3 regions of the Hymenobacter sp. FMD4 genome follow, and region 1 is predicted to be linked to each of the others. Evidence: riboswitches for the same ligand, from Rfam matches in the RefSeq annotation. Region 1 holds a riboswitch; each other region holds the start of a gene.

The links. Region 1 has a riboswitch for cobalamin ahead of AC5FXY_RS01975 (TonB-dependent receptor). Riboswitches for the same ligand answer to the same signal wherever they lie in the genome.
Region 2: it holds a riboswitch for cobalamin, as region 1 does, so the genes downstream of both, AC5FXY_RS17550 (acyl-CoA thioesterase) here and AC5FXY_RS01975 (TonB-dependent receptor) in region 1, are expected to answer to the same signal.
Region 3: it holds a riboswitch for cobalamin, as region 1 does, so the genes downstream of both, AC5FXY_RS17030 (sensor histidine kinase) here and AC5FXY_RS01975 (TonB-dependent receptor) in region 1, are expected to answer to the same signal.

Annotation. Positions count from the first base shown of each region.
Region 1 covers NZ_JBZYWH010000001.1:434,372-444,904, reverse strand. The annotation lists gene AC5FXY_RS01975 (TonB-dependent receptor) at 1-1,322, opposite strand, end outside; cobalamin riboswitch at 1,480-1,701, opposite strand; gene AC5FXY_RS01970 (DNA-3-methyladenine glycosylase) at 1,830-2,429, shown strand; gene AC5FXY_RS01965 (class I SAM-dependent methyltransferase) at 2,475-3,734, opposite strand; gene AC5FXY_RS01960 (hypothetical protein) at 3,750-4,367, opposite strand; gene AC5FXY_RS01955 (DUF4397 domain-containing protein) at 4,492-5,244, shown strand; gene ahcY (adenosylhomocysteinase) at 5,364-6,677, shown strand; gene AC5FXY_RS01945 (hypothetical protein) at 6,739-7,257, opposite strand; gene AC5FXY_RS01940 (glycosyltransferase family 2 protein) at 7,365-8,132, shown strand; gene AC5FXY_RS01935 (glycosyltransferase family 9 protein) at 8,129-9,163, shown strand; gene AC5FXY_RS01930 (O-antigen ligase family protein) at 9,198-10,472, shown strand.
Region 2 covers NZ_JBZYWH010000022.1:55,798-66,330, forward strand. The annotation lists gene AC5FXY_RS17510 (polysaccharide biosynthesis tyrosine autokinase) at 1-760, shown strand, start outside; gene AC5FXY_RS17515 (tyrosine-protein phosphatase) at 854-1,531, shown strand; gene AC5FXY_RS17520 (NAD-dependent epimerase/dehydratase family protein) at 1,608-2,621, shown strand; gene AC5FXY_RS17525 (tetratricopeptide repeat protein) at 2,712-4,109, shown strand; gene AC5FXY_RS17530 (phosphosulfolactate synthase) at 4,281-5,114, shown strand; gene AC5FXY_RS17535 (hypothetical protein) at 5,456-6,892, shown strand; gene AC5FXY_RS17540 (GNAT family N-acetyltransferase) at 7,048-7,611, shown strand; gene AC5FXY_RS17545 (PQQ-dependent sugar dehydrogenase) at 7,732-9,093, shown strand; cobalamin riboswitch at 9,150-9,338, shown strand; gene AC5FXY_RS17550 (acyl-CoA thioesterase) at 9,518-9,904, shown strand; gene AC5FXY_RS17555 (DedA family protein) at 10,089-10,533, shown strand, end outside.
Region 3 covers NZ_JBZYWH010000021.1:32,029-42,561, forward strand. The annotation lists gene AC5FXY_RS17020 (ParA family protein) at 703-1,521, shown strand; gene AC5FXY_RS17025 (hypothetical protein) at 1,530-2,201, shown strand; cobalamin riboswitch at 2,564-2,751, shown strand; gene AC5FXY_RS17030 (sensor histidine kinase) at 3,087-4,097, shown strand; gene AC5FXY_RS17035 (LytR/AlgR family response regulator transcription factor) at 4,137-4,898, shown strand; gene AC5FXY_RS17040 (RHS repeat protein) at 6,027-9,302, shown strand; gene AC5FXY_RS17045 (DUF6443 domain-containing protein) at 9,392-10,533, shown strand, end outside.

The sequences.
Region 1 (10,533 bases):
TTTGGGTTGCCGCCGGGGCGCCAGTATCGTTCGTTGAGGGTGGGGGCGCGGTAACTGCGTGCGGCGTTGCCTTTCAGCCACAGCTGTTGTCGGCCGCTGCCCCAAGCCTGCCACTCGGCGCCCAGTGTGGGAGCGAGGGGCGGGCGTCTGTCGGGAATCAAGGCTTGGCGCGTGTTCAGCGTCAGCCGCAAGCGCGGGCTTGGGTCGTAGCGCACCAGCCCGAAGCCAGCGAAGCGCCATTCGGTGACGGCGCCCCGGTAGCCATCCACGTCGGCCACAAACTGCTGCGCCTCGCCCCCAAACCGCAGACTCAGGTTGGGTGCCGCCTGCCAGGTATGCTCTGCTTGGGCCTGCCGGTTGTGCGTCAGCGAATGGCTGGTGCGCAGGTTATCATTGTGGTATTCGATCAGGTCGGTAAACGAGGCCACCCGAACGGCCGTTTCGCCGTGCGCATGCTGATGGCGGTAGCCCAGCATCATGCGGGCGCTCTGGTCCCACTGGCGGGCGTGGTTATTGGCCGAGCCGATGGCCGGCTGAATTTGGCGCGTGGCATCCGTCAGCCACACGGCACCCAGCAGCTCGTCGCGGCGGCCGAGGCGCACCCGCAGGTCCTGCACGAAGCTGGTCTGACGCAGGGCCGCATTTTCCTGACGGCGAAGTACTGTGCCCGCAAATTCCGGAGATTCGTATTGAAAATCGTTCTGTGCCGTGCGATGCATAAAGCCCGTACGCACACTTACGTGCTTGTCGCGCACGCTGCCCTCTACATTGAGGGCGCGGGTGCCAAAGCTGCCGACTTCCACTAAGCTGCTTAGGCGGGTGCCTTGCGGCAGCTCGCCCGGGCCAAGCACTACGGCGCCGCCCATGGCCCCGGTGCCGTACAAAGCTGCCGCCGGACCGTGCTGCACATCGATGCGGCCCACCGCCGAAACCGGTAACAGGGAAAAATCAGCCTCGCCCAGCGTCGGAAAATTCAACGAGAAGCCGTGCCACAGCACTGCCGTATGCCGCGCCGAAGTGCCGCGTAGCGCAATGGAAGCCAATTGGCCCGGGCCGTAATTTTTAAGGTAGATAGGGGAGCGGGCCGACAGCGCATCGGCGACGGTGCTGGCCTGAAAGGGCGCCAGCGCGGCGGAGTCCAGCGAGGTGAAGTGGCTGCCGGCGGCGTAACGGGCCGGGCGCAAGCCCTGCACTTGCACCGAAGGCAGCACATGCCGCGCCGTATCGGGGCGCTGAGCCCATGCGGGTATCGTTCCCGCCGCTAGCATTGCGGCCGATACCCACAACCGCCGCGGCAGTTGTTCAGGAAGAAAAGCGAACATCCGAACCAAAGTTTTCGATAGCGAAAATTTCGGTCCAGAACCCTGCAATCAGCTGGTCAGCTGCTCGCAAAGCCGAGGCAGAATCAGGCAAGAGGACCCGCAGCGGCAAGCCGGGGCCAATAACGATTCATTCTCCGCCCGTCCTCCGCAGGCGCCGAACACTGAAATGGCATAGGCAGGTCTCCTGACTTGCTTCGCGCCCGGCGGCCTTCCCATTCCTCAGGCTGCCGAAGCAGCCGTCATCGAAACAGTGGCGAAGAGAGGCCTGACGCTGGTAATGAAGCTCACAGTTGCGGGGACAGTCGCCGATTTGCACGGCATTCCCTTTTCAGCCGCGCCCCCCAATCGGGGTTTGGCCACCTATGCAAACGCAAAGATAAGCACGGATTTTTCGTATTCGCCGCATTGCGCCGCTCGTATCCCATGCTGACCGAAAGGCAAAGCCCGAGCAATACCCTGCTTGGCGTGCACGCACCAGCAGAACGCGGTGCTACGTACAGCAAGGCCATGAAACTCTCCCGCGCCTACTACCAGCAGCCCGATGTGGTGGCTATTGCCCGTGACTTACTAGGCAAGTACTTGTACTCCCTCATTGATGGGGTGCTTACCGGCGGCCGCATCGTCGAAACCGAAGCGTATGCCCACGTCAACGACCAGGCTTGTCACTCGCACTTGGGCCGTTTCACCAAGCGAACCAGCGTGATGTATGAAGCCGGCGGGGTGGCGTACGCTTACCTGATTTACGGCCGCTACACGCTGTTCAATATCATTACCAACGAATCTGGTAAAGCCGATGCCGTTCTGATTCGGGGTCTGGAGCCAACGGAAGGGTTGGATGAGATGCAGCTGCGGCGCGGCTTAGGCTCCGTTACCTCCAAGCTCACGGCCGGCCCGGGCTTGCTGACTCAGGCCTTGGGCATCAGCACCGCGCATTACGGCACCGACCTCACCGGCAACCTTATCTGGCTGGAAGACCGGGGCGAAGCCGTAGCCGACGAATCCGTACGGGTCAGCCCCCGCGTAGGAATAGACTATGCCGGCACCGATGCCGCTTTGCCTTGGCGGTTTCGCATCATGGGCAGCAAGTGGGTGAGCCCGGCGAAATAACCCATAAACCAGCGGCCCCAAACCGGGAGGGTTGGGGCCGCTGGTTTAGTTTTCAACGATGGGTTCCGGCGCCACGTGGGGCTGGTGATAAAGCCGGTCGCAGACCAACACTATCAGTCGGCCCCGCAGATCGGTAGTGGCCAGAAGGTAGGTAGTGCCACCCTCCCGGATGCCCGTGCGGTAGCGAAACTCCGCAACGGAGTCGGGAAAGTTGCGCACCGTCACGTGGGCGCGTTGCTCAGGACCAAGGTGGGCGAGGAGCTCTTTTTTGTCGTAGCGGCACAAGGCGCGGCAGTGGAAAACCCGGCCGGGAAAATCCTCGCGCAGCGTGTTGGAGGTGTAGAGGTGGCTGTGTTGGTGCAGCTTCAGCAGATTGTAGCTCGTACCGATGCTCTTAAACCCGCCGGCTTTGAGCACGGCTACGTTGGGCTCGTAGATGTAATCCTGCGGCTCCGCGTACCGGGGCACCGCTTTACTCTCGCGGGTGCGGTTGGTGCGAAAGGTCTGCTCACGCCCATCCCGCATGAGGTTTATGGTGAGGCGCTCCGGGTCCACGGCCGCCTCTTGGCCCAACTCGTACAGAACCTCTTTGCACTCGTTGTCCACAGCCACCACCCACAGGCGGCGCACCCGTCCGAGTTCTTGCACTGCCAAGTCGATATCGAGCATGGGCGACGTTTTGAGCAGCACGCGCTCGGTCTTGCGCAGCAGCAATGGCAGCAGGCGCAGCACGTCCGGCTCACAGTCGGCCAGACGAAATATTTTCTTGTCAGCCGTGTCGCGGCGGGCCGGATCGAGGTAAATCCAATCGAAGTGCCCATCGGGTTGTTCGCGCAGCCAAGCCGCGGCATCCCCCACATGCAACTGCACATTCTCAACGCCGAGCACCCCGAGGTTGTGGCGCACTACTTCCACCAGTTGCGGATTGCGTTCCACGTAATGCACTTCTTCCACCTGCTGGGCAAAGAAGCTGGTGTCCACACCGAAGCCGCCGGTCAGATCAGCTATGCGCGCGCCACGCACCAAATCAGCTTTGAAAGCTGCCGTGCGCGCCGAGGAAGCCTGCTCCACCGATAAAGCGGGCGGAAACACCAAGTCGGGATTGGCCGCCCACATCGGTAACTTGGCCTTCGCCTTTTGGCGGGCCTGAATCTGGCGTACCAACTCAGGTATAGGCAGCTCGGGATAACGCCGGGCCTGCAAAGCCAGCGTAGCGGGGTCGTCGTGCAGGTGCTCAGCTACGTATTGCCGAGCCGCCGCCGACAGCGAAAAGTCCATCACAGCCATAAAGCGCTTAAAGCGCAAAAGTAAACAGCAGAACTAGCGCAGCGTCCAGCCCACCAGCAGCTGTGGCCGGCCCATGGGGGCCGTCACACCCAGTAGGTCAGGCTTAGCGCGCTCTAGTCCCATACGGCGCGCCGCCGGTAAGGTGGCGTTGTGGGCCTCTACCGAGCGCATAAAATGCTCGTTGGTCCGGCGCGTAATCAGGGCGTTTGCCAACAGGCTGCCCAAGGCAGCGCCAATTAGCACTTTCTGATTGTTATTGAAATACTGTTGCGTCTCGCCCACCAGAATTTGGCGGCCATAAAGGCCCACGGCGCCCACAAAAGCCAGCCGCTCACCTAGGAACAGCCATTTTTGGCGGCGGTAGCGGTTGAGGCTGGCCAGCGCTTGGGCGTCGTCGGCTACGTAAGGGCGCAACCGCTGGCCAAAGAAGCCCGCACTCTTAAAATCCGGACTGTTGCCAATGGTAAACCAGAAATTTTTCTGCTGACCATTCAAACCGCGCGACGCATCTTCAGGGCTCAGCCGAATATGGTTGGCCGGCACTTTTGCCTCTTGCGCCTGAGCAGCGGTGCTCAGCCCCAAGGCCATCGGCAGTGACAAAGCAAATAGGCGGTAGCTACGCACCAAGGCAGTAGGTTGGAGAGGGGGCATGCAACAAAGATAATAGACAATCAGCCAGATAAAATCACATATCCGGGTGATGCCAAGTCAACAAAACTTCGGCCGGTTACGTTCTCAACCCCGTCACATCCAGTGTCTATTTAATCATCTTCACATGAACCACCCGCTCAAACGTTTTAGTCGCCTGCTTTTGTATGCTGCTCTGCCAGTGGCCGCTCTCGCTAGCTGCAGCAGCGACGACGACGATACTACTCCTGTTGTACCCGACCGGGGCCGGGTGCTTATTTCGCACGCCGCTGCCGCAGTCAACACCCAGGTAACGGCCTTTGTGAACGACCAGCAAGTGAGTCAGCTCAATTACGGACAAACCAGTAATTACTTGGACGTAAACGCCGGTTCGCCTACCCTGCGCATCAACAACGGCACCCAAGTGGTTTCGTCCCAGGCGCTGACCGTGGCCAAGGACCAGAATTACTCGGTTTTTGCATATTCCCCCACAGCTACTATCGGCAGTGCCGCCCTGCTCACTGTATCTGATGACTTGACGGCGCCGGCTGCTAACCAAGTGAAAGTACGCCTAGTGCATTTAGCAGTAGGGGCACCTTCGCCGGTTCGGCTCACTGTGCCTTCAGCCATTCCCGGAGCCCCCGGCACCGATGTAACCCAGGATGTGGCATTTGGTGCCGCTTCAAGCTTTGTGGCACTTAATGCCGGGTCCCTCAACTTAGGCATTACGGGCGGTGCGCCGCGTGCCCAAATTCTCAGTGTAGGAGATGGCACCGGTACCGGCACCGGTACTAAAACCTACGAAGCTGGTAAGATTTACACCATCGTGGTGCGTGGAATTAGCGGATCGGGGGTCCCCGCCGCTCAACAAACGCAGGCTGTTATTATCCAGAACAATTAGCGAATTATTCAACCGCAGACCTTTTAAAAGCCTGGGCCATTGGTCCGGGCTTTTACTTTGCTCGCTTACGCCGAACAAATTGGCTACCTTTGTAGTTGGATTGCGAAAATTCCAACATTATGGTTGAGACCAAGACCTACGTTCCTTACAAGGTAAAAGACATTTCGCTGGCCGAATGGGGCCGCAAGGAAATCCGTTTGGCTGAGGCTGAAATGCCGGGTCTGATGGCTCTGCGCGCTCAGTACGGTGCCAGCAAGCCCCTGCAGGGTGCCCGCATCGCCGGCTGTCTGCACATGACTATCCAAACGGCCGTTCTGATTGAGACGTTGCAGGCGCTGGGCGCTGAAGTGACGTGGTCGTCGTGCAACATCTTCTCTACTCAGGACCATGCTGCTGCTGCTATTGCCGCGGCTGGCACACCGGTATATGCTTGGAAAGGCATGAACGAAGAGGAGTTCAACTGGTGCATAGAACAGACGCTGTTCTTCGGTGAAGACCGTCAGCCGCTGAACATGATCCTCGACGACGGCGGCGACCTCACCAATATGGTGCTGGACCGCTTCCCCGAGCTGGTATCCGGCATCCGTGGTATTTCGGAAGAGACGACTACTGGCGTACTGCGCCTTGTGGAGCGCATGAAGGCTGGCAAGCTGCCCCTGCCCGCTATCAACATCAACGACTCGGTAACGAAGTCGAAGTTTGACAACAAGTACGGCTGCAAAGAGTCGGCAGTGGATGCTATCCGCCGCGCTACCGACGTTATGATGGCCGGTAAAGTAGCCGTGGTAGCCGGTTACGGTGACGTAGGAAAAGGTACCGCTGCCTCGCTGCAGGGTGCCGGTGCCCGCGTAATCGTGACGGAAATCGACCCGATCTGCGCGCTGCAGGCTGCTATGGACGGCTTTGCGGTGAAGAAGATGGCCAATGCCATCAAGGAGGCTGACATTGTCATTACCACCACCGGCAACTGCGACATCGTAACCGAGGAGCATTTCCGTGCGCTGAAGGATAAGGCCATCGTCTGCAACATCGGTCACTTCGACGATGAAATCGACATGGCGTGGCTGAACAAGAACTACGGCCACACAAAGGACACCATCAAGCCGCAAGTGGACCTGTACACCATCGAGGGCAAAGAGGTTATCATCCTCGCCGAAGGCCGTCTGGTAAACCTGGGCTGCGCTACGGGTCACCCCTCGTTCGTAATGTCGAACTCGTTCACCAACCAGACGCTGGCTCAACTGGAGCTCTGGCAGAACCACGGCAGCTACGAAAACAAGGTGTACACCCTGCCCAAGCACCTCGATGAAATGGTAGCCCGTCTGCACCTTGCCAAAATCGGCGTGGAGCTGGACGAACTGAACGACAAGCAGGCTCGCTACATCGGTGTACCGGTGGAAGGCCCGTTCAAGTCGGATCTGTACCGCTACTAAGAGACGCTTAGATTTTTAACAAAAAGCCCCGCCTGATTCTCAGGCGGGGCTTTTTGGTTTTTTACTCAGACGAAAATTTAATCGTTTCTTCTGAAAGCTGACCATTATAGAAGTCAGTGCTGGACCATAGCATTAAGCCCAGCAGCTTCCATTGATGTTCCATCAGCACATTATACTCTAAGTTCTTTCCCCGTCGGATGATATTCGCATATCTGGGTTGCCAATTATGACCAAGTGTAAACCCGCTTACGGAGGCATGCAAGGTCTTTGGCTCAAAGCTGCCTTCCTGACGCATTCCGCTGCCCATAATATCCAATTTCATATTACTACCAAGGGCCTGCGTTGATGTCAATGAGATGTTTGTATCGTTGAACGATACCTTGCCAGCTTCTAGGAGATTTTGAGGTGAATCGGAAAATTTACTGCGAGAACTAGAGCAGGTAGTGGCTACAAAGCCAATAGCAAAAATAGAGGCGGTAGCCCAGCCAACTTTCTGTTGTAAAGCTCTAAAGACAATGTAGCTAGCGTATAGAAAAAGAATTAGTAGCGCAACGTTCACGCAAGACCAAAGCAGATACATAAAAGATGGGTTAAGTGATTCGTAAATATATGCCTGTTGTTGTGATGCGGATATGATGTTCGAGGTTTACAACCACAGCAGCACAATACACGATATTTACGGCCGCTATGCCCGTAACGCTTTCCGTCGTCATCATTACTTATAACGAAGAGGCCAACATTGCCCGCTGCCTACAGGCCTTGGACGATGTAGCCGACGACGTAGTGATAGTTGATTCCGGCTCCACCGACCGCACCACTGCCATTTGCCAGGAGTACGGCGCCCGCGTGGTGCATCACCCTTTCGAGAGCTACGTGCAGCAGAAGAACTTCGCCACCGCCCAGGCGCGCTACGACCACGTACTGCAACTCGACGCCGACGAGGTGCTAACTGAAGAGCTGCGAACCGAAATTCGGCAGATCAAAGCCAACTGGCAGGCTGCCGGTTACACCCTGCCGCGCCTCACCAACTACTGCGGCCACTGGGTGCGCCACGGCGGCTGGTATCCTGACCGCAAGCTGCGCCTTTACGACCGCCGCCTCGGCAGCTGGCAAGGCCACCTGCTGCACGAGCGTTTTGAAGTGGCGGCGGGGCAGCCGGTGCAGCCGCTGCATCATGACTTATTGCACTACTCTTACGATTCCATTGAACAGCACTTGGCGCAGTTCAACCGCTTTAGCAGCATCGGGGCCGAAGAACTGGCCGCTCGCGGTAAGCGCGCTGCTACCTGGCAGCTGTGGCTTAAGCCGGTATGGAAATTTGTGCACATTTACTTTATCCGTTTGGGGCTGCTCGATGGCTTTGCCGGTCTGAGCATTGCGTATCTGTCGGCTTGTAGCGTGTTTGTCAAATACGCCAAGCTGCGCGTCCTAAATCAGCAAGCTGCCCGCCGATGAAAACCTTTCTGGTGAGCCGCACCGACGCCATTGGCGACGTAGTGCTGACGCTGCCCATGTGTGGTTGGCTCAAGCAGCAGTTTCCTGGCTGCCGGGTAGTCTTGCTCGGGCGCAGCTACACCCAGGCTGTGGCCGAAGCCTGTCCCGCCGTTGATGAGTTTCTGAATGATGACGAGCTGCGTAGCCAGCCGCTGACCGAGCAAGTCACCGTTTTGCGCGCCCTGAAGGCTGACGTCGTGCTCCACGTTTTTCCTAATCGGCGCTTGGCTACCGTCGCCCGCCGAGCCGGCATTCCGCAACGCGTCGGTACCCGCAACCGATGGTTTCACTGGCTGACGTGTAACCGCTTGGTTTCCCTAAGCCGGCGGCATTCGCCCTTACACGAAGCCCAGCTTAATTGCGAACTGCTCCGCCCCCTGGGCCTGACTGCCGTGCCTGCTTTGAGCGAGCTGGCTGGGTTGGGTAAGCTGGTAAGTACCGGAGCCGACGTTCCCAACGAACTGCTGACCATGTTGCGTCGTGCCACTCCGGCTCAGCGCAATGTAGTGCTGCACCCAGGCTCCCGGGGCAGCGGCCGCGACTGGCCCTTGGATTATTACGGCCAGTTGGCTCGGTTGCTACATGCTCAGCGGCACCGCGTGTTTGTTACAGGCACGGCGGCGGAAGGGGAGAAGCTCCTGCCTTGGCTAAAGGAACACGCCACTTTTGTTACCGATCTGACGGGCCGCCTTAACCTGCAACAACTCATTGCCTTTATCAGCCTTACCGATGGTTTGGTGGCCGCCAGCACCGGGCCGGTGCATTTAGCCGCAGCCCTTGGCCGGCACGCTCTTGGGCTGTATGTGCCTATGCGCCCCATGCACCCGGGGCGTTGGGCACCTGTAGGGCCACGGGCCGAGTTTTTGGTGTTTGAAAAGCCCGACTGTAATACCTGCCGGCAGGGCGCCTCGCGCTGCTCCTGTATCCAAGCAGTAGAGCCGCTGCAGGTGCTGCTACGCATCGAAGCTTGGGAAGCGCTGCCGACGGCGTAGCTTTAAGCTTACCATTGCTCTTACTCCCCTTCGCTTGGATCCCCGTTTTGCGCTTTTAGGCCGTTGGTACCAAGACGGCCGCTTATCGCAGTACTTATTGTTTATTGCCTGCCTGGGTGGCGTTGCTGGGCTTTTGCTTACGGCTCGTGCTTTTGTCGCATTAGCTCCCGTAGCCGCTGTAGTGGCTGCCTTACTAAATCCGAATATCCGCCGCCAAGTGCCGTTGTGGCTGCGCAACGGTGCGGTGCTGCGAATGGCAGCGCTTTACCTGCTGTTCCCGCTGTCGTGGTGGTATACTCAGGATTGGCCTGTTTGGCGGCACGAAGTATTCCGCCAACTGCCCCTCATTGGGGTGCCTTTAGCTTTCACCCTGGCAGTGCCGCTGTCCTCCAAGCAGCGCCGCTGGGTGGCTGGTGCATTTATCGGTGGCACCACTCTCATTGGCTTGCTTACCCTGGGGAAGTACTTCCTCAATCCAACTGCGGCTCATGAGTTGATCCGTATCGGACAAAATTTACCCTCCGTCACGGGTATCTTCCATATCCATTTCGGAATTATGCTGGCACTAGCCGCCTTCTTTGCCGTGCCATTCAGCCAAGAACCCCAGATCGGCAAGGTTGGGCGCTGGCTCTGGCTCAGTAGTGCAGGGGCTGCGGTGTGCTGTTTGCATGTACTAGCCTACCGCACCGGTCTCGTGGCCTTTTATTCGGCCTTGGCAGTAGTGGCACTGCTTCTGTTGTTTCGGCGCCCTTTGTGGGGTATTGGGTTGATGTTGCTGGGTATTGTACTAGCCGTTGGTGCCTATCAATACGTGGAAGCTGTACACGGTCGGGTCCGGACGACTCTTTATGATCTTGAGCAGTTCGAACTAGGCCATGACATCAACAACTATTCCTTGTCACGACGCTTGGCAGCTTGGCAGAATGCGGGGGAGCTTGTCTGGCGCCAACCAGTGCTTGGCGTAGCTCCGGCAGATGTTCGTCAAGCCATGATGGAGCAGTACACTCGGCGCTCTTATGGCCTGACAGAAGAAAACCGAGTAATGGTTCACAATCAATACCTACACTACTTGGTAGGGGCAGGAGTGGTGGGCTTAGCAGTTTGGCTTTGGGTATTGATTGCTCCTTTTATGCAACCTCGACAGCGCCGCAATCCGTACGTGAGGTATTTCCTGCTCGTTTTTGGCGCAGCGGCCTTGGCCGACTCGCTGCTTGAACTGCAGATTGGGTTTAATTTATTCGTCTTCCTCTATGGCTTTCTCGTAGTGGCTAGCGAACGGCGGGTATCAACAATCAACGTAACCCGCTAAGCCCTTCCTTTCGTTACATTTATTAGCGGCATCGAACGCCGCGTGCTTGCCCGAACCTCTC
Region 2 (10,533 bases), on a different contig from region 1:
GGCGGTATCAAAGCTGATTGTGGATAAGAATCCAAAATCGGCAATTTCTGAGGCCATCCGCTCCATTCGTACTAACCTTGAGTTTGTCGCCTCGTCGAAGCAAAAACGCTTAATTTCTGTTACGTCGACTATTTCCGGCGAGGGTAAGACTTTCGTAGCGGTAAACCTTGGCGGTATCATTGCCTTGTCCGATCAGCGGGTAGTTATCATCGACTTGGATATGCGCAAGCCTAAGGTAAATTTGGCTTTCGATGCGGAAAACACGCGTGGTGTAAGCACAATTCTGATCGAGCGACACACCGTTAGTGAGTGCATTCAGCATACCAGTATCCCAACGCTGGACTTCATCTCGGCCGGACCTACTCCGCCTAACCCATCGGAATTGATTCTGCACGCGCAGTTCGATAGGATGTTGGAGGAGTTGAAGCAGACTTATGACGTCATCATCATCGATACGCCGCCGGTAGGTCTTGTAACCGACGGAGTATTGATCATGCGTAAAGTGGATATTCCGATCTACATTGTACGTGCCGGGTATTCGAAGAAAGCCTTCCTCAAGAATATCAATAAGTTGGTTCGGGGTAGTGGTTTTAATAAGCTCACCACCATTCTTAACGATGCCCGAGCTGGCGGGATGTACGGCTACGGCTACGGCTACGGCTATGGCTACGGGTATGGCTACGGCACCGGTTACGGCTACTACGAGGAGACTAAAGCCCCTACCGGCCTGCTAGCAAGATTGCGCCGCCGCTTTTCGTAAGTTGCGCGTCTTCGTATGGCATCTTTCCTTCAAAAACTTTTTGGTCGACGCGCTAGTGAGGCGGATTCTTCACTGGCCGAGCTGGTAGTAGATATGCACTCGCATGTATTGCCCGGGCTCGATGACGGTTCAGAATCCGTTGAGCAGTCGCTGCAGTTGTTGCGGGAGATGCAGGACCTCGGCTACCGAAAACTAGTAATGACGCCCCACATCATGGGCGACTTCTACCGTAATACGCCCGAGGGAGTACACGCTGCCTTGGCACAACTTCGATCAGCGGCTACTGAAGCCGGTATTGCCGTGGAACTGGAGTGCGCCGCTGAATACTACCTGGACGAGTCGTTGACGCGTAAACTGGAGCAGGGACAACAATTGCTCAGCTTTGGAGGAGATAAGCGCTACCTGCTATTCGAGACGTCGTACATCAACGAGCCTTTCAATCTACAGGAAGTAGTATTTGAGTTGTTGTCGCACGGGTATCAACCGGTGATGGCCCACCCAGAGCGATACACGTACCTGTACGGGCGTTTTTCGGAGCTGGAGAAGATTCGTGCAAACGGAGTGCTGCTGCAAGTCAACCTGAATTCTTTGGTGGGCTATTACTCATCGGGGGCAAAGCGCGTGGCGGAGAAGCTGATCGACGCAGAGCTGGTTGATTTTGCGGGTTCAGACGCACACAATGGCCGGCACACGGCTTCATTACAGCGAGTGCTCCAAAGTCAATACTTGCCGAAATTGCTACGCCTGCCCTTGCTTAACCAAGGATTGTAAGTCGGCAGCCATGGCTTCGACTCGATAGTAGTTATTAGGTAGTAATGCAGCAGACCACCTTTCCACTTCTCGGCGCATGATTTTCGTAACGGGCAGCAGCGGACTGATAGGGTCTTACTTAATTCCCGCGTTGCTGGCGCGTGGATTAGCAGTACGGGCACTCTACCGCAAACAGGTGCCAGGGTTTGTGCCGGGGGCGGGCCAAGTGGAATGGATAGAAGGCGACGTGCGCGATTCAGGCGTGTTGCGTGAGGCACTTGCTGGGGTGACGCACGTTTTTCACTGTGCTGGTTTGGTGTCGTATGCCCCACAGGATGTCGACCTGCTGCGGCAGGTGAACGTGGAGGGCACGGCGGCGGTGGTTGATGCGTGTTTAGCACGGCCAGGAGTGCGTCTGTGCCACGTTTCGTCAGTGGCGGCCTTGGGTGGTTTGCCAGAAACGGCCACTAGTCCCGAGTTGGATGAATCAGCTAAATGGGAACTGGGCGCAACGCATACGGCTTATGCTACCTCCAAGTATTTGGGCGAAACAGAAGTCTGGCGCGGCATTGCCGAAGGGCTGACAGCTGTCATCGTAAATCCATCGGTGGTGCTGGGGGCTAACGATTGGTCGCGCAGCAGCACACAGCTGTTTCGCTACGCTTACAAAGAGCATTCGTTTTACACCCCGGGAAGCATTAATTTTGTGGATGTGCGTGACGTGGTGGAGGCCATGCTGCGGCTGACACTTGACCTGAACGTCACAGGTGAGCGGTATATCCTGAGTGCAGGAGCCGTTCCACTGATTGATTTCCTACGGCAGGCGGCAGCAAGCTTTGGCAAGAAGCCACCCACGGTGCAGGTTCCTGATTGGGCTGCAGAGGTTATTTGGCGGGTGGAGCACGTTCGCGGGCTGCTTACCGGCTCACGTCCGCTTATAACCAAAGACACGGCGCGGGCTAGTCGGAAGCTGGTAGTGTACAACGCCACGAAGGTGCAGCGGGCTACCGGAATCCAGTATCAACCGTTGGCCGACACCATCCGTTGGGCTTGTGCGGGTTTATTGTCCGCGGCGAACTACGCGCCGGGCCGCGGGGTTGTGGTACCCTAGGGCCTATCTGTCCGCTTGCGGCGGTTAGCCGTAAAAGAAAGGGCGCTGAGGCCGCGTTGGCCGCGTCGTCCGTTTGCTGATTACATGAGAATGAACGAACAGTCTGAGGAACGGGACGAGGTGTTGGCTACCGTGCGTCGCTTTGAGCGCATGATGGCTGATGGCGAACCGGTGTTTTTTGATCTGGCCGATTTTGAGAACATCATCGACCATTATACTACGAACACGCAGTTTGACAAAGCGCTACAGGCGTGTGAAGCTGCCGTTGCACAGTACCCCTTCTCCACCGAACTGCTTATCGATCGGGCGCAGATCCTGGCCATGCGTGGCGAGTACCAGGCTGCACTGCAACAGATAGACGAGGTAGCCGGCCGCGACCCCGACAATGCTGACGTGGCCGTGACGCGGGGCATAGTAGCCACCCAGCAGGGTGACCTGGCCGCCGCGGTGGCTTACTTTCAGCAAGGTATTGAACGCTCACCTGACCGCGACGACATCTACTTCAATCTGGGCCTGGCTTATCAGCAATGGCAAAAGTTTAAGAGTGCCGCGCGTAGCTACAAGCAAAGTTTGCGCATCAACCCCGACAACGACGCCGCGGTTCAGGAGCTGCTGTACTGCCTGGAAGTATCGGGCCGCCTAGAGGCCAACCTGGAGTTCTTTCGCCGCTTTACCGACGAGGACCCGTACTCGGCAATTGCTTGGTACAACCTTGGTCAGGCCTATTACAAAGCCGCCCAGTACGGCAACGCGGCGCAGGCTTTCGATTACGCCATCGTTATCGACCCCAAATTTTACGAAGCGCATGCTTACTTGGCCAGCGCCTTCGTGAGCATGGAGCAGTACCAGCGTGCCATTGAAGAGTTTCAGCTTAGCTACCCGCCCGAGCAGCCCACGGCCGAGGCCTTGTGCAACATCGGGGAATGCTACGAGAAGCTGCGGCAGTGGGACTTGTCGCGGCGGTACTACCAGCGTGCCATCGACCTGAATCCGGACATGGACGAGGCGTGGTTTGGCATCGGGGTAGTGCTGGATGCGCAGGAGCACTGGTTTGAGGCGTTGCACTTCTACCGTAAGGCGGTAACGCTATTTGAAGAAAGCGGGGAGTACTGGCTGGCGCTGGGCGGCGCCGAGTACCAGGTGGGCAACGTGGTAAGCGCCATTGAGGCATACGACCGCGCTACGCAGGTGGCGCCGGAAATGCCGGAAGCCTGGATTAATTGGAGCGCCATTCTTTACGAACAGGGCAACTACGACGGTGCTATCGACCTGATGCGGGCTGCTGCGGAGCTTCTGCCTGCTGATGCCGATCTGCAATACCGCTTGTGCGCATACCTACTGGCAGCGGGCCGCTATCGGCAGGCCTACGAAGTATTGGAAAGCGCTCTGCTGCTAGACTTCGACAAGCACCGCCTGCTGTTCGACTTCTTTCCCGAACTGGAGCAGCAACGGGCCCTTACGCGCCTGATCGAACAATATCGAAAGTAGCAGTAGTAACAGTTTAGCCGGTGGCGGTTGGCCCTTGGACGTTTTCGTTCACGAGCCAACCGCCGCCGGCTTTTTTGCGCCCAACGCTTTGCGTGTACTTTTGCGCGGCCGCGTGGCGGCGAGGTGGCGGGAAAGAAGCTCCTTAAGCCCCAAGTTCTCTAGACTCTAACCATGAACTACTCTCTCTCTCAAATCCCCGAGCGCACCGAAAAGCCGCGCGAACAAGGCTTCACCATGGTAATGGACAAAGGCCTGAGCGTGCGCGAGGTCGAGGATTTTCTGGAGGTGGGCGCTGCCTACACCGACATCGTGAAACTGGGCTGGGCCACATCCTTTGTGACGCCCAACCTGCAGCGCAAGCTTGATGCCTACCGTGCAGCCGGTATTCCGGTGTACTTTGGCGGCACGTTATTCGAGGCCTTCATCATCCGCGGTCAGTTCGACGATTACCGCCGCTTGCTGGACCGATACGGCATGGAGTACGCCGAAATTTCCGACGGCTCCATTGAACTCGACCACGACCGGAAGCTCGAGTTTATTCGCCAGCTGTCGGGGGAGGTAAAGGTGCTGTCGGAAGTAGGCTCTAAGGATGCGGAGAAGATCATCCCGCCTTATAAGTGGATTGCGCAGATGCGCACGGAACTTGAGGCCGGCGCCATCAAGGTTATCGGGGAAGCCCGTGAAGCCGGCAACGTTGGTTTGTTCCGTAGCACCGGGGAGGTGCGTTCTGGCCTTGTTGAAGAAATCCTGACGCAGATTCCCTTCGAGAAGATTTTGTGGGAAGCGCCGCAGAAAGCACAGCAAGTGTGGTTCGTGAAGCTGCTTGGCGCCAACGTTAACCTGGGTAACATTGCCCCGACGGAGGTAGTATCGCTCGAGACCATTCGCTTGGGGCTGCGCGGCGACACCTTCTCGCACTTCCTCGACATGGATGAGGTCGACCCGATGTTCAAACCCGTGGAAAAGCCCGGTGCCAAGCCCGGCACTTCAATGCCGCGGGGGTAGAATTATTTTTGAACAACAAAGCAGCCGGCACTAAGCCGGCTGCTTTGTTAATAGTCATGAGCAACTAGCCTTAAAGAAGACTTACGTAGCGGTGGCGCAACTACTGTTATTCTGAATTGAAAAATACACATGTTGCAGCCTTATTAAATTTCATCAGTTCTGCACTACTAGGCGACGCGGCTTTCATATCGCTGAGCAAAGCCCGAGAAGTATCGTAAATAAAAAATATTGCGGGGAAGTAAACGTTTGCACGTCAGCAAAGTCAAAGCATGGCTTTCATATGCTATGCAACCAGTAGATGGTTCGGAGCATCGTTTGCTGAGGTTCCTAATTACGATGTAATGTTGAAGCGCTACGGGTATCTGTTACTATGCTTGCTGTTATTAGCAGATATAGGGTTTTCCTTTTTTCAGCATAGTAAGGCAGTGTTAGATGGGGATATAGCTAATATCGTATTACCTACCGAATCCTATCGTCACGTCCTGACGGACCCATTTGGCCTGGCGGCGTCTGTAGAGCAGGAAGTTTACGCTGCTCCCAATCGGTTTTTTGCGCACTGGCTCATGAGCGGCTATTTCCAGATAGTCCCGCTTCAATTGCAAGCTCTTGTAGGTCCCATTGAAAGCGTTTACCTGGCTTCGGCCATATTAAAAACGCTTATTCAAGTGCTGCTGATAGCTGTCTTGGCAGCCTACATTACGGCACATAGGAATTCGCCTAAGAAGGCCTCACTGCTAGCTGCGGTACTCGTGGTGCCGCTCTTTCAGGCCTATGGCTATCATGGGCAAATGGGCATAATTGATAAAGCGGTTACCTATGCCATCTTTTATCCATTACCGTTAGGCCTGCTGTTGATATTCTTCCTGCCGTTTTACCGGGCGGCTGTAAGGGAAAAGCAGCTTCAACTCAGCTCCTTTAAAGTCTTTTTGTTGTCGCTGTTGGCCATCTTCTTGGCCTTCAACGGGCCATTGGTACCTGCAGTAGTACTTATAGTATGTCCAGCCGTGCTACTGTATAAAGCATGGCAGTATGCGCAGGAGTTTCAGGGAGCATCGTGGCTGCTACGCATACAACATGTTTATAAGCGCTTTCCAAAGCAGCTCTTGTTTTGTTTTGGCTGGATCAGCTTGCTGTGTTTGTACTCCTCGTATGTAGGCCAATACAATGCTGAGAACCTTACTAATACGCTCCCTTTACTCGAGAGATATGCCCGTTTGCCTTTGGGCGTTTATTATCAGCTCACTCAGAAGTTGGGCCTGATGTTGTTAGTCGGCGTGGTACTCATCAATGCCTGGCTCATTCGCAAGCAGCAAGTGCCAGCGGAAGCCAAAATGCTGATGCAGGTGCTGAAGTGGGTAGGCCTGTTTGCCCTTGTATATACCTTGCTGCTGCCGCTAGGCGGTTACCGTGATTACCGGCCAAACATTCTCCGTCGGGATACCATCATGCCCATTCTGCTTTGCTTGGTGTTCTTATACGGAGCGACATCTTATCAACTGCTGCTGCATCTGCGGCCTGTGCTCCGACGCTGGTATGCAGTAGCCACGATTGGGTTTGCTGCCATTTATACCTTTGCCGATAAGTCAGCAAAACCGGAAAACGCCAACGAGAAGCGTGCCTTGGCAGTTATTGCCAATTCGCCTGCGTCGGTGGTACAAGTTGATTGTCCCGTACTATCGTGGGAAAAGATCAGCCACCCCCGCGACTCAAATGTGCAAGCGGAAATGCTGTACGCTTGGGGAATTGTCAAAGAGAAGAAGTTATTCTACGAGCGTTAGTAGCTGCGCTTGTCTCATACTTCTGGCTAAGTAGTGAGGAGCAAAGAATTTTAAACGCGCTGTATCTGCAGCCTCTTAAGGCTGGGCTTCGACACGCTTGTCTACATTCGCGCGCAAGTGGAGCGCTTGCTTCGCTGGGCTTTACCCTGCTACTCATGTTGCCGCCGCTGACCTCCTTGCCCGAACTGTACACGCCGCGGCTGCACATGCGTCGCCTCGTGGCGGCCGATGCCCCCGCTCTGCTCCGGCTGCGTTCCGATGAGCAGGTAATGCGCTACTTAGACCGGGAACCGACCACCACCCTGCAGCAGGCGCAGGAGTTGATTGAACTGATAAACCAAAACATTGAGCAGGGTAAAGGGCTTATGTGGGGCATCAGCCTGCTGGGCCAGCCCGAGCTAGTCGGCACCATTGGCCCGTGGAGCATCGCAGCCGAGCACTACCGCGGCAAAATAGGCTACCTGCTGAGCCCGCACTTGTGGGGCCAAGGGCTCATAGGTGAGGCGTTGGAAGAAACGTATCGGTTCGCATTCGAAGAAGTGGGGCTGCATAGCCTCGAAGCCAATGTGAACCCCGACAACGCTGCCTCCCGCCGGTTGCTGGAAAAGCACGGTTTTGTGCAGGAAGCCTATTTCCGGGAAAACTTCTATTACGCGGGCCGTTTTCTGGACATGGTTGTTTACAGCCGGTTGGCGCCGGCCCGAAACGCAAGCAACTAGGCGGTGGACAGTAGCTGGCGTGGCGGGCGGATTCTGGCGCCGGCTACGCATAAGCAGCCGACAACCTGTTTGCCCTGAGTGAGTATTAAAGCGGGTTTACGATCAGACCGAAACCCGACCATGAAACACTTGCCGCACTTACTGCTGACGGCTGCCGGAGCCTTGCTCATCGGCTGCAGCCAGCAGCGCTCTGATACCGCCGATACCCAAACCGATCCGCAAGCCAACGGCCAGACCGGCGCCGTTCCGGCCGAGCCGCAAGGTACGACCGGGCAGGAAGTCCAACTGCCTGAACCGTACGCCACACCTTCTGAAATCAAGTTCAGCAAAGTCATTGGCTGGCCAGCGGGCAAGACGCCCACGGCACCGGCTGGCTTTACCGTTACGGAGTACGCCCGCGACCTGCAAAACCCGCGCTGGGTATACATCGGGCCCAACGGCGACGCTTTTGTGGTGGAGTCTAACACGGTGCCGCGCACCTCTACGGCCAAGGGCGAGAAAAAGGAAGGAATGAAAGAGTCGCGCTCCATTCGCGAAACCAGCGCCAACCGCATTACCCTGTTCAGGGATGCCAACAAAGACGGCAAGCCCGAGCTGCGCGAAACCTTCCTGATCGATCTTAATCAGCCTTTCGGCATGACCATCGTGGGCAATTATTTCTACGTGGGCAATACCGATGCTGTGCTGCGCTTTCCGTACCAGCCAGGCCAGACTAAAATCAGCGGCAAAGGGGAGAAGGTGCTCGACCTGCCCGTGGGTGGCTACAATAACCACTGGACCCGCAACCTGCTGGCTAACGCCGACGGCTCCAAGATTTACGTGTCCATCGGCTCGGCTTCCAACGTGATGGAACGCGGCGAGGAAGAAGATCGGGGCCGGGCTCTGATCATGGAAATTAACCCAGATGGCTCGGGCAAGCGCGTGTTTGCCAGCGGCCTGCGTAATCCCGTGGGTATGGACTGGGCGCCCGGTACAAAGGTGCTCTGGACGGCCGTCAACGAGCGGGACGAACTTGGCGACGACCTCGTGCCCGACTACCTGACCAGTGTGCGCGAAGGCGGCTTTTACGGCTGGCCTTACGCGTATTTCGGACAGAAGGAAGACCCGCGCCGCAAAGGCGAGCGGCCCGATCTGGTCGCGAAGTCCATTGCACCAGATGTAGCCCTGGGGCCTCACACGGCTTCATTGGGCCTGGCCTTTTACAACGCACAATCTTTTCCGGCGAAGTACCAAGGCGGGGCCTTCATCGGGCAGCACGGCTCCTGGAACCGTTCGGAGTTTTCGGGCTACAAAGTCGCCTTTGTGCCTTTCAGTGGCGGAAAGCCTAGTGGGGGCATGGAGGACTTCCTGACGGGCTTTATTGCTAATCCGGATACCCGTGAGGTGTATGGCCGGCCTGCCGGCGTAACCGTGGCTCCAGATGGCGCCCTGCTCGTGGCCGACGACGCCGGCAACCGCGTCTGGCACGTGGCCGCTCGGTAACGGTAAGCCACAAGTATCCCGGCTAGGCGCTATACTTGCGGCCAGTTCTTTGTCATCCGCAACTGCCGTAGAAAGGTTGCTGCCACTCGGCAGCATTAAAAAGGAACCGTGTGTAATTCACGGGCTGACGCGCAACTGTAAGTAACACAATCAAGGAAAGTCACTTAGGTCCATTGCCGCCGCGCGGTGAGAAGGACGGCCTTCCCGTTACGAGCCAGGAGACTTGCCTACCTACGATGCGACGCGTGCTTTCGCGACTTAGAGCCACCGTCGAATACAGAGGAACGGTGTGCCCTGGGCCCAACAAGCGCAGGAGCAAGGCGGCCAGTGCCTGCCTGCGCGTCCGATGATATTCGATGAGGGAAGTAAGCCCCGAGGTCCGCCCCAAACGCAGGTGCGGGCCTCACCTTTTTCCTTTTTTTCGATGACCGACGTCGCCCAACGCATTGCCCACGCCGAAACCCGCATTTTCAAAGCGGTATTTCCCAGCACCACCAATCACTATGACACCTTGTTCGGTGGCACGGCCATGCAGCTCATGGATGAAGTGGCTTTCATTGCCGCCACCCGGTTTAGCCGCAAGCGCATGGTTACTGTCTCCTCCGACAAGATTGACTTCCGGATTCCCATTCCAGCGGGCACCATCGTCGAGCTGATCGGGCGGGTTTCGCGCATCGGCACCAAAAGCCTCGATGTGCAGGTCGACATCTTCACCGAAGAAATGTATTCCGATTCGCGGCACCACGCCGTGGCCGGTACGTTCACCTTCGTGGCCATCGACGAGCACAAAGTGCCCATCAGTGTGCTGTAATTCCTGTGCGCCTCCTTGCCAGCCTAGTGTGGCCGCGCTGATTGGCGGCGTAAAACAGCCGATAATTTGACGCTGGAGAGGGGCTGTTTGCCGTTTCGAAGCCGATGATAAGCCGCAGGTTACGCCCTTGGATGACGAGCCTTTGCAGGATAGGGCTTTACTTTGCAGGATAATCTCTGCACGCATGGAAATACTTAAGGACTTCATCGACATCGTCCTGCACCTCGATAAACACCTGGCCGAGCTGATTCAGCAATACGACGTCTGGACCTACGCCATCCTGTTCCTGATCATCTTCGTCGAAACCGGCGTAGTGGTGCTGCCCTTCCTCCCCGGCGACTCGTTGCTGTTTGCGGCCGGCTCGCTGGCCGCGCTGCCCAACAGCCCGCTCAACGTGACGCTGCTGATCCTGTTGCTCATTGTGGCCGCCGTGCTCGGCGACACGCTCAACTACCACATCGGCGACTACATCGGGCCGCGGGTATTCCGGCGCGATTACCGCTTCCTGAAGCGAGAGTACCTGATCCGCACGCAGGAGTTCTACGAAAAACACGGTGCCAAAACCATCATCATCGCCCGCTTCGTGCCCATCGTGCGCACGTTCGCGCCTTTCATCGCCGGCGTGGGCA
Region 3 (10,533 bases), on a different contig from region 1:
CAATGACATGGCTTGCTGGTCGTTGAACGGGCCGTCAGCACGAGGACGTTGAACGATGCTAGGCTAGCGCTAAGAACGCTTCGCTGCGTCATTGCTTCTGTGCTTCAATGAAGCAAGCATGATGCTATAGCAAAATCGCTTTTGTGCCTTTTTATAAACCAGGAAAGGAGCAGTTGGTCTGAGTGCATGGTGCTTCTAAGCTTCAATACATCGTTGCTTCAATGCTTCAAGGGCTTCAAGAGATTAAGCTTATATCTAACTATAGCCTTTTCGCTTCGATGCTTCTTTGCTTCAGTGCTTCACTAAATAAACAACTGGTGCCTAACTAGAAGCATGCTTTATCGCTTCAACGTTTTTGTGCTTCAGTGCATCCATGCTTCAATATTATTTTGCTTCAATGTTTCAGTGATATCTTGCTTCATAGCTTCGTATATTTATTGCTTCACTGCTTCATATGTTCAATATATCATCGAAGCGTTAAGCGCATGAAGCAGTGAAGCACCGAGTTAATGCTTCAAAGATAAATTGCTTCTCTGCTTCGGTAGATTGCAGCTTCTGTATATCTTTGAAGCGTTGCTTCGAAGCTTCATTGTATCATATAGCAATTGAAGAACAGCACCATTGAAGTACTGCATCCGTGATTCATCGAAGCAATGCTTCACGCTTAATAAAGTCGCCGCTCCGTCAACCCGTTCTCTCTTCATGAAAAAAACTACTGTGATCGCCTTTGCCACCCAGAAAGGAGGGGCGGGTAAGTCAACGATTGGGACGCACGTAGCCTCGGCGCTCTGCTACCTCTACGGCTACAAGGTGGCCATGCTCGACTGCGACTATCCGCAGAACACCCTGCATGCCTACCGGAATCACGAGCAGCAGCTGCTGCAGTCCGACATAGCCTTTCAGGAGCGGCTGATCAAGCAAGGCGTTACCCCGTATCCCATCGGCATTTCCAGCGTGGAGAAAGCGGTGGAAGCCATCGACACCCTGGCCGAAAAGGAATTCGACTTTATTCTGGTCGATACCCCCGGTACGGTCAACGTGGTGGGCTTGAGCGAGCTGCTGGAGCGGGTGGACTACATCTTCCTGCCCATGGAGCCGGACATGGGCACCATTGCCTCCACCATGTCCTACATGCACATCCTGGGCAACTTCACCCAGGCCCAGCGCCCCGAATCGAATCTGGTCGGCTTCTACGCCTTCTGGAACAAGTTCCTCAAGGCCGAGAAGCGCACGGTGTACACCAAAACCGCCGAGCTGTTCCGCGACAAGGGCTACCCGCTGCTCAACAGCCGGGTGGAATCCCTGGTCAGCATCAAGGACAAGCGCTCCACCATGTTCCCGATGCCGGAAAGGGAATTAAGCAAGCTTGGCCTCGGCAGCCTGATCACCGAGATCCTGGAATTGGTGGTGGGCAAAGGCACGCTCACCCCGTCCGGCAAGCGCATCGACTTCACCCCCGTGGAGTACGAGCAACCCGCCCCGGTTGCCGCCACTGAAACCCTCGACGAGAACGCCCACTAACCTTCCCCATGGCCAAGAAACCAGCCGAATCGAAAGAGGCCGCCGCGGAGCGGCGCCAGCGCGAACTTGCCGCCCTCACCTCGGGCGTAGCCGCCTTTAGCCTACTGGGGGATGCGCCCAAGCCGGCCGCGCCGGCCCCGGTGGAAGCTCCCGCGCTCGTAACCCCTGCGCCCGCGGAGCCCGCGGTCGCGGCCCCGGCAGCGGCCCCGCCACCCGTGGTAAGTAAACCAGAGGAAAAAAAAGCCGCGGCTGAGCCAGCAGATAGGCCCGCCCCCGCCCAGCCAGCCGGCAAAGCCGCCGCCCAGAAGCGGGTAGGGGAGGGGCCAGCCGCCGCGCCGGCAGCCGCATCTGCTTTGGCTGATGAGGAAGACGAAGCCGAAGAGGACGATGACTTGGAAGGAGCGGAGGCCGCGCAGCCGGCGCTCCCGGCCCCGGTAGCCACGGGCGAGTTGGACCTGGCCCCGCTGTTTGTGCCTTCAGCGGAAAAGAAGGGCACCACGCTGCGCATCACGGCCGATCACCAGCAGTTCTTCACCAACCTGGGCTTTATCCTGGGCAATGGCGCCTCGGCCCCCGACATCATCCACAACATCCTCAATCGATTCCGGGAGGAACACGAAGCGCAGATCCTGAAGGCGATGAAAAAGCAGATGCGCCAGATGATGTCCCCCAAGCGGTAAAAAAGTAGCTCTCAAGCGTCGTCAGCAGACAGCTTCCCGGCAAGTAACCGTGGCAGTTCCCGTTCCCGAAGAGTGGGTGGGGTAGGGGAGGGGGCGCTCACCCGGTTATTACCGGCAGTACTCCTGCAATACCACGCAGAAACGCCTTGCTGGGCGCTGCGCCAGCGCATACAACCGTTGAAGTTTCGCCCGCAAATCCGTGGCCTGGTCCTCTGCCGAGTACCGGGCCACGGATGTTGGTTTCAAGCCTTTTATGCCCGGGCATGAGTCGTGAAAACCAGCTTTTTGAGGCCTTCAGGGCCGATGGAAGGAAACCAGCTGGACAGTAAGCCCGTATTCACCCCCCAACACGCTCTTTGCATTTTTCAATTGCCGTAGCGAGGTTTCCGGGTAATGCCGGGATTAAAAAGGAACCGTGTGAGAATCACGGACTGTCGCGCAACTGTAAGTGCCAAACCAGTTCTGGTCAACAGCATAGCCATTGCCTGCGGGTGAGAAGGCTGACGAGAATGGCACAAGTCAGGATACTTGCCCGCTACGATCGTAGACGAATGCCCTCGCAAGCAGGGGCAGACCTCTAGCTTATTGAACTGCGAAATCTGAAAGGCCCGGCTTAACCCGCTGGTGTCTCCGGGTTGCCAATACCCCCTCCTTTGCAGCTTACCCCGCTAGGCCAGCCCCTGCTGCGCAAGGCATTCGCTCGTTGCAAGAATGATGCTTCCTCATTCCCACCAAACGAAGTAGCATGCTAGTTCTAGCTTCCGCCTTCCCGCGTAAGGAAAGCGAGCACCTGCAGTTCCTGAGCGGACCTACGCCGCCCGGCATCCTTACCATTAGCTGCACTGCTGCGGCGGCTGATTTGAGTGTTCCCCGTTGCTGCTCGTTATGCCGTTGGCAGTAGTGCTACTTGGCCTGGCCCTGCTTTCGCCGCGCCTGCCGGATGCCGCCTCAGGGCAGTTCAGCCGTCTTCCGCTAGCGACCGGGTCGGCTGGGGCCCCGGCCGTCATCCAGCCCTTGCCCGCAGCAAACGGCAAGGAAAGCACTCCGCTTCCGTTGCCGGTGGATTGGCAGGCCCAGGTGCGGGAGCAGCAAATCCAACTGCTGACCCAACAGGCCCGTACGGCGGCCGCCACGGCACGGGAGCAGCAGCAGCGCCAACGCGCCCTGGCGGGGGTAGCCTGGCTGCTGGGGCTGGGGCTGGTTGCCGCGGCTCTTTGCTACGGGCGCCTGCAGCGTCAGCAAAACCTGCTGGCCCGTGCCCACCAGGAAATCAGCGCTGCCATCGCCGAAAAGGAAGTGCTGGTCCAGGAAATCCACCACCGGGTTAAAAACAACCTGCAGATTGTCAGCAGCCTGCTATCCTGGCAATGCAGCCGCTCCTCGGACCCGGCCTTGGTCGAGGTGCTGAGCGGTAGCCAGGCCCGCATCCAAAGCATGGCGCTGGTGCACGAGTTTCTGTACCGGTCCGCCAACCTGGCCCAGGTCCGCCTGGATGTTTACTTGACCGAGTTGCTGCAGTCGCTCCACCGCTCGCTGAACTCGGCGCAGAAGCCCATCGAATTAACGGCGGAGCTGGATGCCGTGATCATGGAAGCCAAAGACGCCAGCGCCTTCGGCTTACTGGTCAACGAACTGGTCACCAATGCCTACAAGCATGCCTTTGGCCCGCGGGGCCGCGGGCGCCTGCGCATCACGCTCTGCAAAAAGAAGTGCCCCTACGGGTTTCAGCTGCGGGTAATGGATGACGGCGTGGGATTGCCCGGCAGCGGACTTAAAGGCCAGGCAGAATCGATGGGCATGCACCTGGTCTCCTCGCTGGCCAAGCAGCTCAAGGCCACGGTTACGGCCACGGCCAACCACCCCTCGGGCACCTGCATCGAAGTTACCCGCCCCTGATAACGGTTTTAAAACTACTTTCTTACCACCGCGCTACCTATGTCTACCGTCCTGATTGTAGAAGACGAAATCCTGATTGCCAATGAGATTGCCCGCACGCTAAGCCGGCTGGGTCACCACCCCCTGGAGCCCGTTGATACCAGCGACGAAGCCCTGCAGGTGCTGGCCCGCCAGCCGGTGGAGCTGGTACTGATGGACATCAACATCGCCGGCGACTGCGATGGCATTGCCACGGCCTTGCTCGTGCGCCGGCAGTTCGCCGTCCCGGTGGTGTTTCTCACCGCCTGCTCGGACTACGCCACCCTGAACCGGGCCAAGCTGGCCCAGCCCTACGGCTACCTGGTCAAGCCCTTCACGGACGATTCCCTGCGGGCGCAGCTGGAACTGGCCCTCTACAACGCCTACCAGGCGGGGCCCACGGGACCCGTTACGGAAATCGCGGCGGCGGGCACCGAGGTATTGGGGCCGGCCGAGCGATGCCCCAAGTTTCGGGACTACCTGTTTGTGCGCAAAGGCTCAGGCCACGTGAAAGTGCTGCTCGGCGACATCCTTTACTTTGAGGCCCTGCAGAGCTACGTGCGCCTGCACACGACCAAGGGAAACTTCGTGTTTGACTCCACGCTCAAAGAACTGGAGCAAAAGCTACCCGACCAGTTTCTTAAAACGCACCGCTCCTACATCGTCAACCTGGACCACGTACAGGCCTACGAAGAGAGCTCGGTGCTGCTCGGCAAAGAGTACGTGCCGGTGAGCCGCTCGTGCAAGGAAGAGTTGAAGGCCCGTATTCATCTAGTAGGCTGATCAAGGCCCGGGCGGCTTAACTGCTGACCTTACCAGAAGGGTAGGTTTCCCCGGCAGTGGACTTATAAAAGGTGCCCAGGCCCCGCACTATATCAAACTAAGCGTTAGTAAAGTCACTCGGCGAAGCTCAACCGGCAGGGGGCACCCAAGTGCTGGTTAACCATCGCCAAGTCGGCGTTACCGGAGCTATCCTGCCGGGTCATCTCTGCAAGGATTTGACTGATGGTCAACAAGTTGCTAATATTTCGCTTACGACAGAGTTGAACAAGGAGTCCTGAGCAATGAGGTGGTTTGTTTTAAAGTGAAAAGTCTTCTGCATAGTACGTCTTATTATTTAGCTCACTCTTTTCCCTCGCTATTGTTCAGTAAAATGAAGGTTTCGTTTACTCACCTATTCGAAACCATACATTTTTTCACTCAGCGCTCTTTGGAAGAGACTATAGCCTATTAATATTGCAAGACTTTTAGCGGCGGCTTGCGGCCGTTGAAGAATGCTCCGCCCCCTCGTCTCACGCCTTTGCAACAGTAACCGAACCAGTACGCACCTGGAAGGCCTCTGTATTGCCCGCGTGAACCACCCTCTACGTATTCTCCGCCGCTGGTTGCAGCACCCACTTGCATGGATGCTGTCTCCCTTTGCATGCTTTGCGGCACGCTTGGCGGAGCAGGCGCAATGGCTTCCGGCAGCGGCTTGCCTGCCCTGCCATTTCCACGGAGAACATGCCCTTTGGCAACCAAGTACCTCTGGCCAGGCTCGACCTGATGTCGTCTAACCGGTTCGTTCACGTCCTGGTAATGCCTTGTTCATTTTAGTTTCTAGCCATTCAGATGCCCTGCACTGCGATTTGGGTCACAACGTCTGATGAATAAGCACTTTTCTACTTTATGATGTCTAGGTTACTATTTGCCGCGTTGGCGTGCTTTATAAGCGGATTGAAGGACACGCACGCACAGACACAAAGCCCTAACGGACCTTTTACTTGGGAAACAACAGTATTGCCACCTCCCACTGAAGCGTATCGTTTCAGCAAAGTACCGACTGAGTCCAACGTGAATGCAACTGGGCAAGTGCCGGTCAGCATACCCGTAGTTACGCTACGTACTGGGACTTATCCCGCGGCCGTTGCCTTGGCCTACACGGGAGGCAGCGGCATCCGCGTGGACGAATCCGCCACCAATGTGGGTTTGGGGTGGGTGCTGAATGCCGGAGGAGCTGTGACCGTAACGGTAAAGGGCAAACCGGATCTGAACGACGAGTTGTACAAAACCCACCGGTCGTTTTCGCGGATGCTGACGGCGCAAAACAGCGCAGGTTACATTTCATGCGATGACCCGGAACCGTCCCCCGGCTACTATCAACAGTATTACTTTGCTGAGCGCGTCATGCAAGGCTTGATCGATACCGAGCCGGACGAGTTCAGTCTGCGCACGCCGACGTTAAGCAGCAAATTCGCTCTTGATTCGGCGGGAAACTGCTACGGTATTCCCAGGAGCACCACGCATGTGCAGCTGCTTAACGGTCCGCAAGGGCCTTATTTCAGTGCCGTAGATGCATCAGGTAATCAATACGTTTTCGCCGATCTCGAGTCAGTAAGCACACAACTCCGCCGCAACGGGCACTTGGTCCGCCCGGCAAACTACGATGGCAATTACACATCCACTTGGCACCTGAGCCGGATCGTGACGGCCACAGATGACACCATCCAATTCACCTATGAACGCAACCGTTACAGCACTTACTTAGGGACAGACGAGGAATACAGCGAGCCACTGGAATACCACAATATTCCAGCCATGAACTTTCCGGATGTGTACACTGAGCGCACCCAAGCGGTTAGCGCTCTTCGCCTCACTAAAATCGCTAGCCGCACCGGGGCCGTTGAGTTCGCATACGATACGGCCGAGCGCCTGGACGTCCCAGGTAGCCACCGCTTAAGCCGGATCGTGCTCAAGAACCTACTCGGTGAGGTTCTGAAAGAGTTCACGCTGACCCACGCATACTTCAGCAGCCCCACCCACAATTCGGCCCCGGCCGAAGAACAGTACCTGCATCAACGGCTTAAACTCGTTTCGCTGAAAGAAGCGCACGAGCCGGCGTACTTATTTGGCTACAACGAACAGGCAGTCCTGCCTAAGCGGTTTTCTTTTGCGCAAGACCATTTTGGGTTCTACAACGGCCAATCTGCCAACAACACATTGGTGTATTTTGCGAATCACCCGCAAGGGTTTCACAACAAGGTTGCTAACAAGTCGCCTGACACCTTACTCACCCGGTCCCTGATACTAGAGCGCATTACTTACCCAACTGGGGCAACACTCCGGTACGAGTATGAAACGCCGCACAACCGCAGCGTCCAAACAACGCAACGCCGTATCACCGATGCAACCGTAGACGCAGCAGAAGGGCAGTCGATTACCCGACGCTTCTGGTTAAGCAACCGCCAGCCCCGCCGCATCACGTGGAGCCTACCCGATCAAAGCACCGCTTGCCGTAGCTCCTTTTCCATTCGCGGCGACGACGGTTACGAACTGGTGCGTTCGGGTTCAAGAGGCGAGGTCACAGTGGAATTAGGCAACGCCTACTACACCATCACATTGAACAACCGCACATGCGCCGAATACCCTGCTTTCGCCGGGATCAGCCATGATACAACTTACCGCGTAACGGTAACTGAACCGTATTACGGTCTGCGGTGCAAGCAACTAAAGTATTTCGACCTGAATGGGAAGTTGGTCAAAACCACAAGGTTCCGATACAGCAGCGCGGCGGCCAATTATGTGCCTCAATACGGGCGCCGCGTGTTGAATATTTACAACAACCCCAATACAGGATCCTATTCATATCCTGTTATGGTCTACAGCAACTCGCCAGTGTACAGCAACTTGTGTTTTGGCGAAGGCATAAGTTTCTATAAACAGGTTACGCAACTGCAAGATTCGCTCGGGCATCTGGGGAGAACAACGTACAGCTATTCATACCAAGAGGACGAATTCGACGGCACGTACCTGCCGAACCCCTTCATCAATCGGGTTAGCTACGCTTGGTTGCGCGGCAACCTGGAGCGGCAGGTGCATTACAAATACGACGCTGGTACGTGGAAGAAAGTACACAGCGTTACCAATACCTACCGGTTGCTCCACGACCCAAGTGATATTTGGTCGCATCGCGCATCACCCAGAGCATGGCGCGACACCAACATCATGGGGCTCATGGTGCGGGTAGTGCGCAACACCAGCGCAGGTGCCTCGCCGGTGGCCACGTGCTATGTTTTTGGGTACGCTTACTACCGTTACCCCTCATCAGTCTATTATCAGTCCGCGCAAGTCGACTCGACGTTTGCTGGCGGCCAAGCTTGGGCCCGGTCCACAACCTACAGGTACGGTAACTTGGACCACATGCTGCCTACAGCCACGGTGGAGCGAACCAGCACCGGCGACTCGGTAGTTACCAAAACCCGTTACCCGTTGGACTATGCGCCGCTTTCTCAGACGGGCAGTATAGGGGGCGATTTTGGTCTGCGCTCTATGATCAACCGTCACATACTTAACGCCCCTGTGGAAGTTGTTCGAACGAAAAAAAACCGGGTGGTGGAAGCCACCCTCAACGAGTACACGAGCGGTGCTTACCCGCAGTTACGACGCAAACAAATAATAACAGCCGCGCATCCACTCACCGATTTTACTGAATCAGGTGTGAGCGCATCCGGCCAGTTCACGTTTGACCGCCGTTATAAAGACGACTTCGTCATAGAACAGTACGATGCCAAGTACAACCCTGTACAAGTTAAGTTAGGTCCGGGTGTGCGCAAAAGCTACGTTTGGGGCTACCGCCAAGCGTATCCCATTGCGGAGGTTCTCAACGCCCATGCTAACCGCGTGGCGTACACCAGCTTTGAGCCGCTTAGTCCAGGCGGCTGGCTTTTTGAGCCTGTCAACCGAACCTTAGGCGGCAAAACAGGACGGTGGGCATACGAACTGCGCGGGGCTGCCGATGTACACTACACGGTGTCGGCGACCGACACTTATACGTTGAGTGTATGGGCAAGTTCTGCCCCAACCGTCAGCGTAGCAGGGCAATTGCTAGCTTTGAATTACGTGCCGGGCCCAGCTGTACCAGGTGGGTGGAAGCTATACCGAGCAAACTTCACTCCCACAGTGGGAACAGCAGTCCGCATCAGTGCTGGCGGTGCACCCTCTATTCTGATTGACGAATTGCGCATAATGCCTGCGCAAGCACGCCTTACGTCTTACACCTACGACCCGTTGGTAGGCACCACCTCGCAAACAGATGCAGCGGGCCGTACAACAGCGAACGAATACGACGCTGCGGGCCGGCTACTACGTACCCGCGACGAGCAGGGCCGCATTGTAGGTGAACAAGAATACAGATATGCTAGGCCATGATCTACGTGGCATTAATCGAATTACACATGGTCGCATTGCGACGCCGTCTCTTCTCTCGGAGTTCCCTCTGGTTTCTTTTTGTTGTCCTGTTGCTGGCTCATGGCTTAGTTCAGCAGCTTCAGGCACAGTCAACCGAAGGGCTAGTATCGGACTCGACTGAGGTGCGCGTGCTGCGCCAGTTCTACCACGCCACGGGTGGCCCGCAGTGGGCCCATAAAAACGGCTGGCTCACCGGCAGTACGCTCGCCGACGCGGCCGCTTGGCAGGGCGTGTCCGTGGCCAACGGCGACGTGGTGGGGCTGCATTTGCCGAACAACCGCCTTGCCGGCCCCCTGCCCCCCGTGCTGGGCCAGCTCCGGGCCCTCACGTACCTGCAACTGGGCGACAACCCCGGCCTGGCCGGCCCCTGGCCCGGCGCAGCGCTGGCCCCGCTCGCGCGCCTGACCCACCTCTACCTCAACCGCTGCGGGCTGGTAGGCCCGCTCGGCGACGGCTTCGCGGCCCACCCGGCCCTGGTCGTGCTCAACCTCAACGACAACGCCCTGACCGGACCCCTGCCGGCGAGTCTGGCGGCGGCCCCGGCGCTGCGCGAGCTGCAGGCGGTGGGCAACCGGTTCAGCGGGAGCGTGCCCGGCGACTGGGCCAACCGCTACGGCCTGCGCACGCTCTACCTTAGCCGCAACCAGCTGTCCGGCCCGCTGCCCCCGGCCCTGGGTAGGCTCGCCGGCCTGCTCGAGCTGGACCTGCACGCCAACGCGTTCAGCGGCCCGTTGCCCGACTCACTTGCCCGCCTGCAGCAACTGCAGTACCTAGCTTTGCACCAAAATCAATTCAGCGGGTCCGTGCCGGCGGCCTGGACCGCCTGGCCGGCGCTGCGCGCGCTTTACCTGGGCTACAACCAGCTCACCGCCTTGCCGGACGTGTTTGCCGGCTGGCCGCAGCTGCACACGCTGGACGCCGGCCACAACCGCCTCGCCGGGGCCGTGCCCGCCTCGCTCGCCCGCGCCCCTGCGCTGCGGGAGCTGAACCTGAGCCACAACCAGCTCAGCGGCGCGCTGCCCGACACATGGGAGCAGAGCCCGGAGCTGCGCTACCTGGCCCTGAACAACAACCAGCTCACGGGCCCGCTGCCGGCGAGCCTGGGCGCCGCGCCCTTAATGATCATCGCGGAGCTGGGTAACAACCAGTTCACCGGTTCCTTGCCGGCCAGTTGGGGCAACTGGCACCAGGT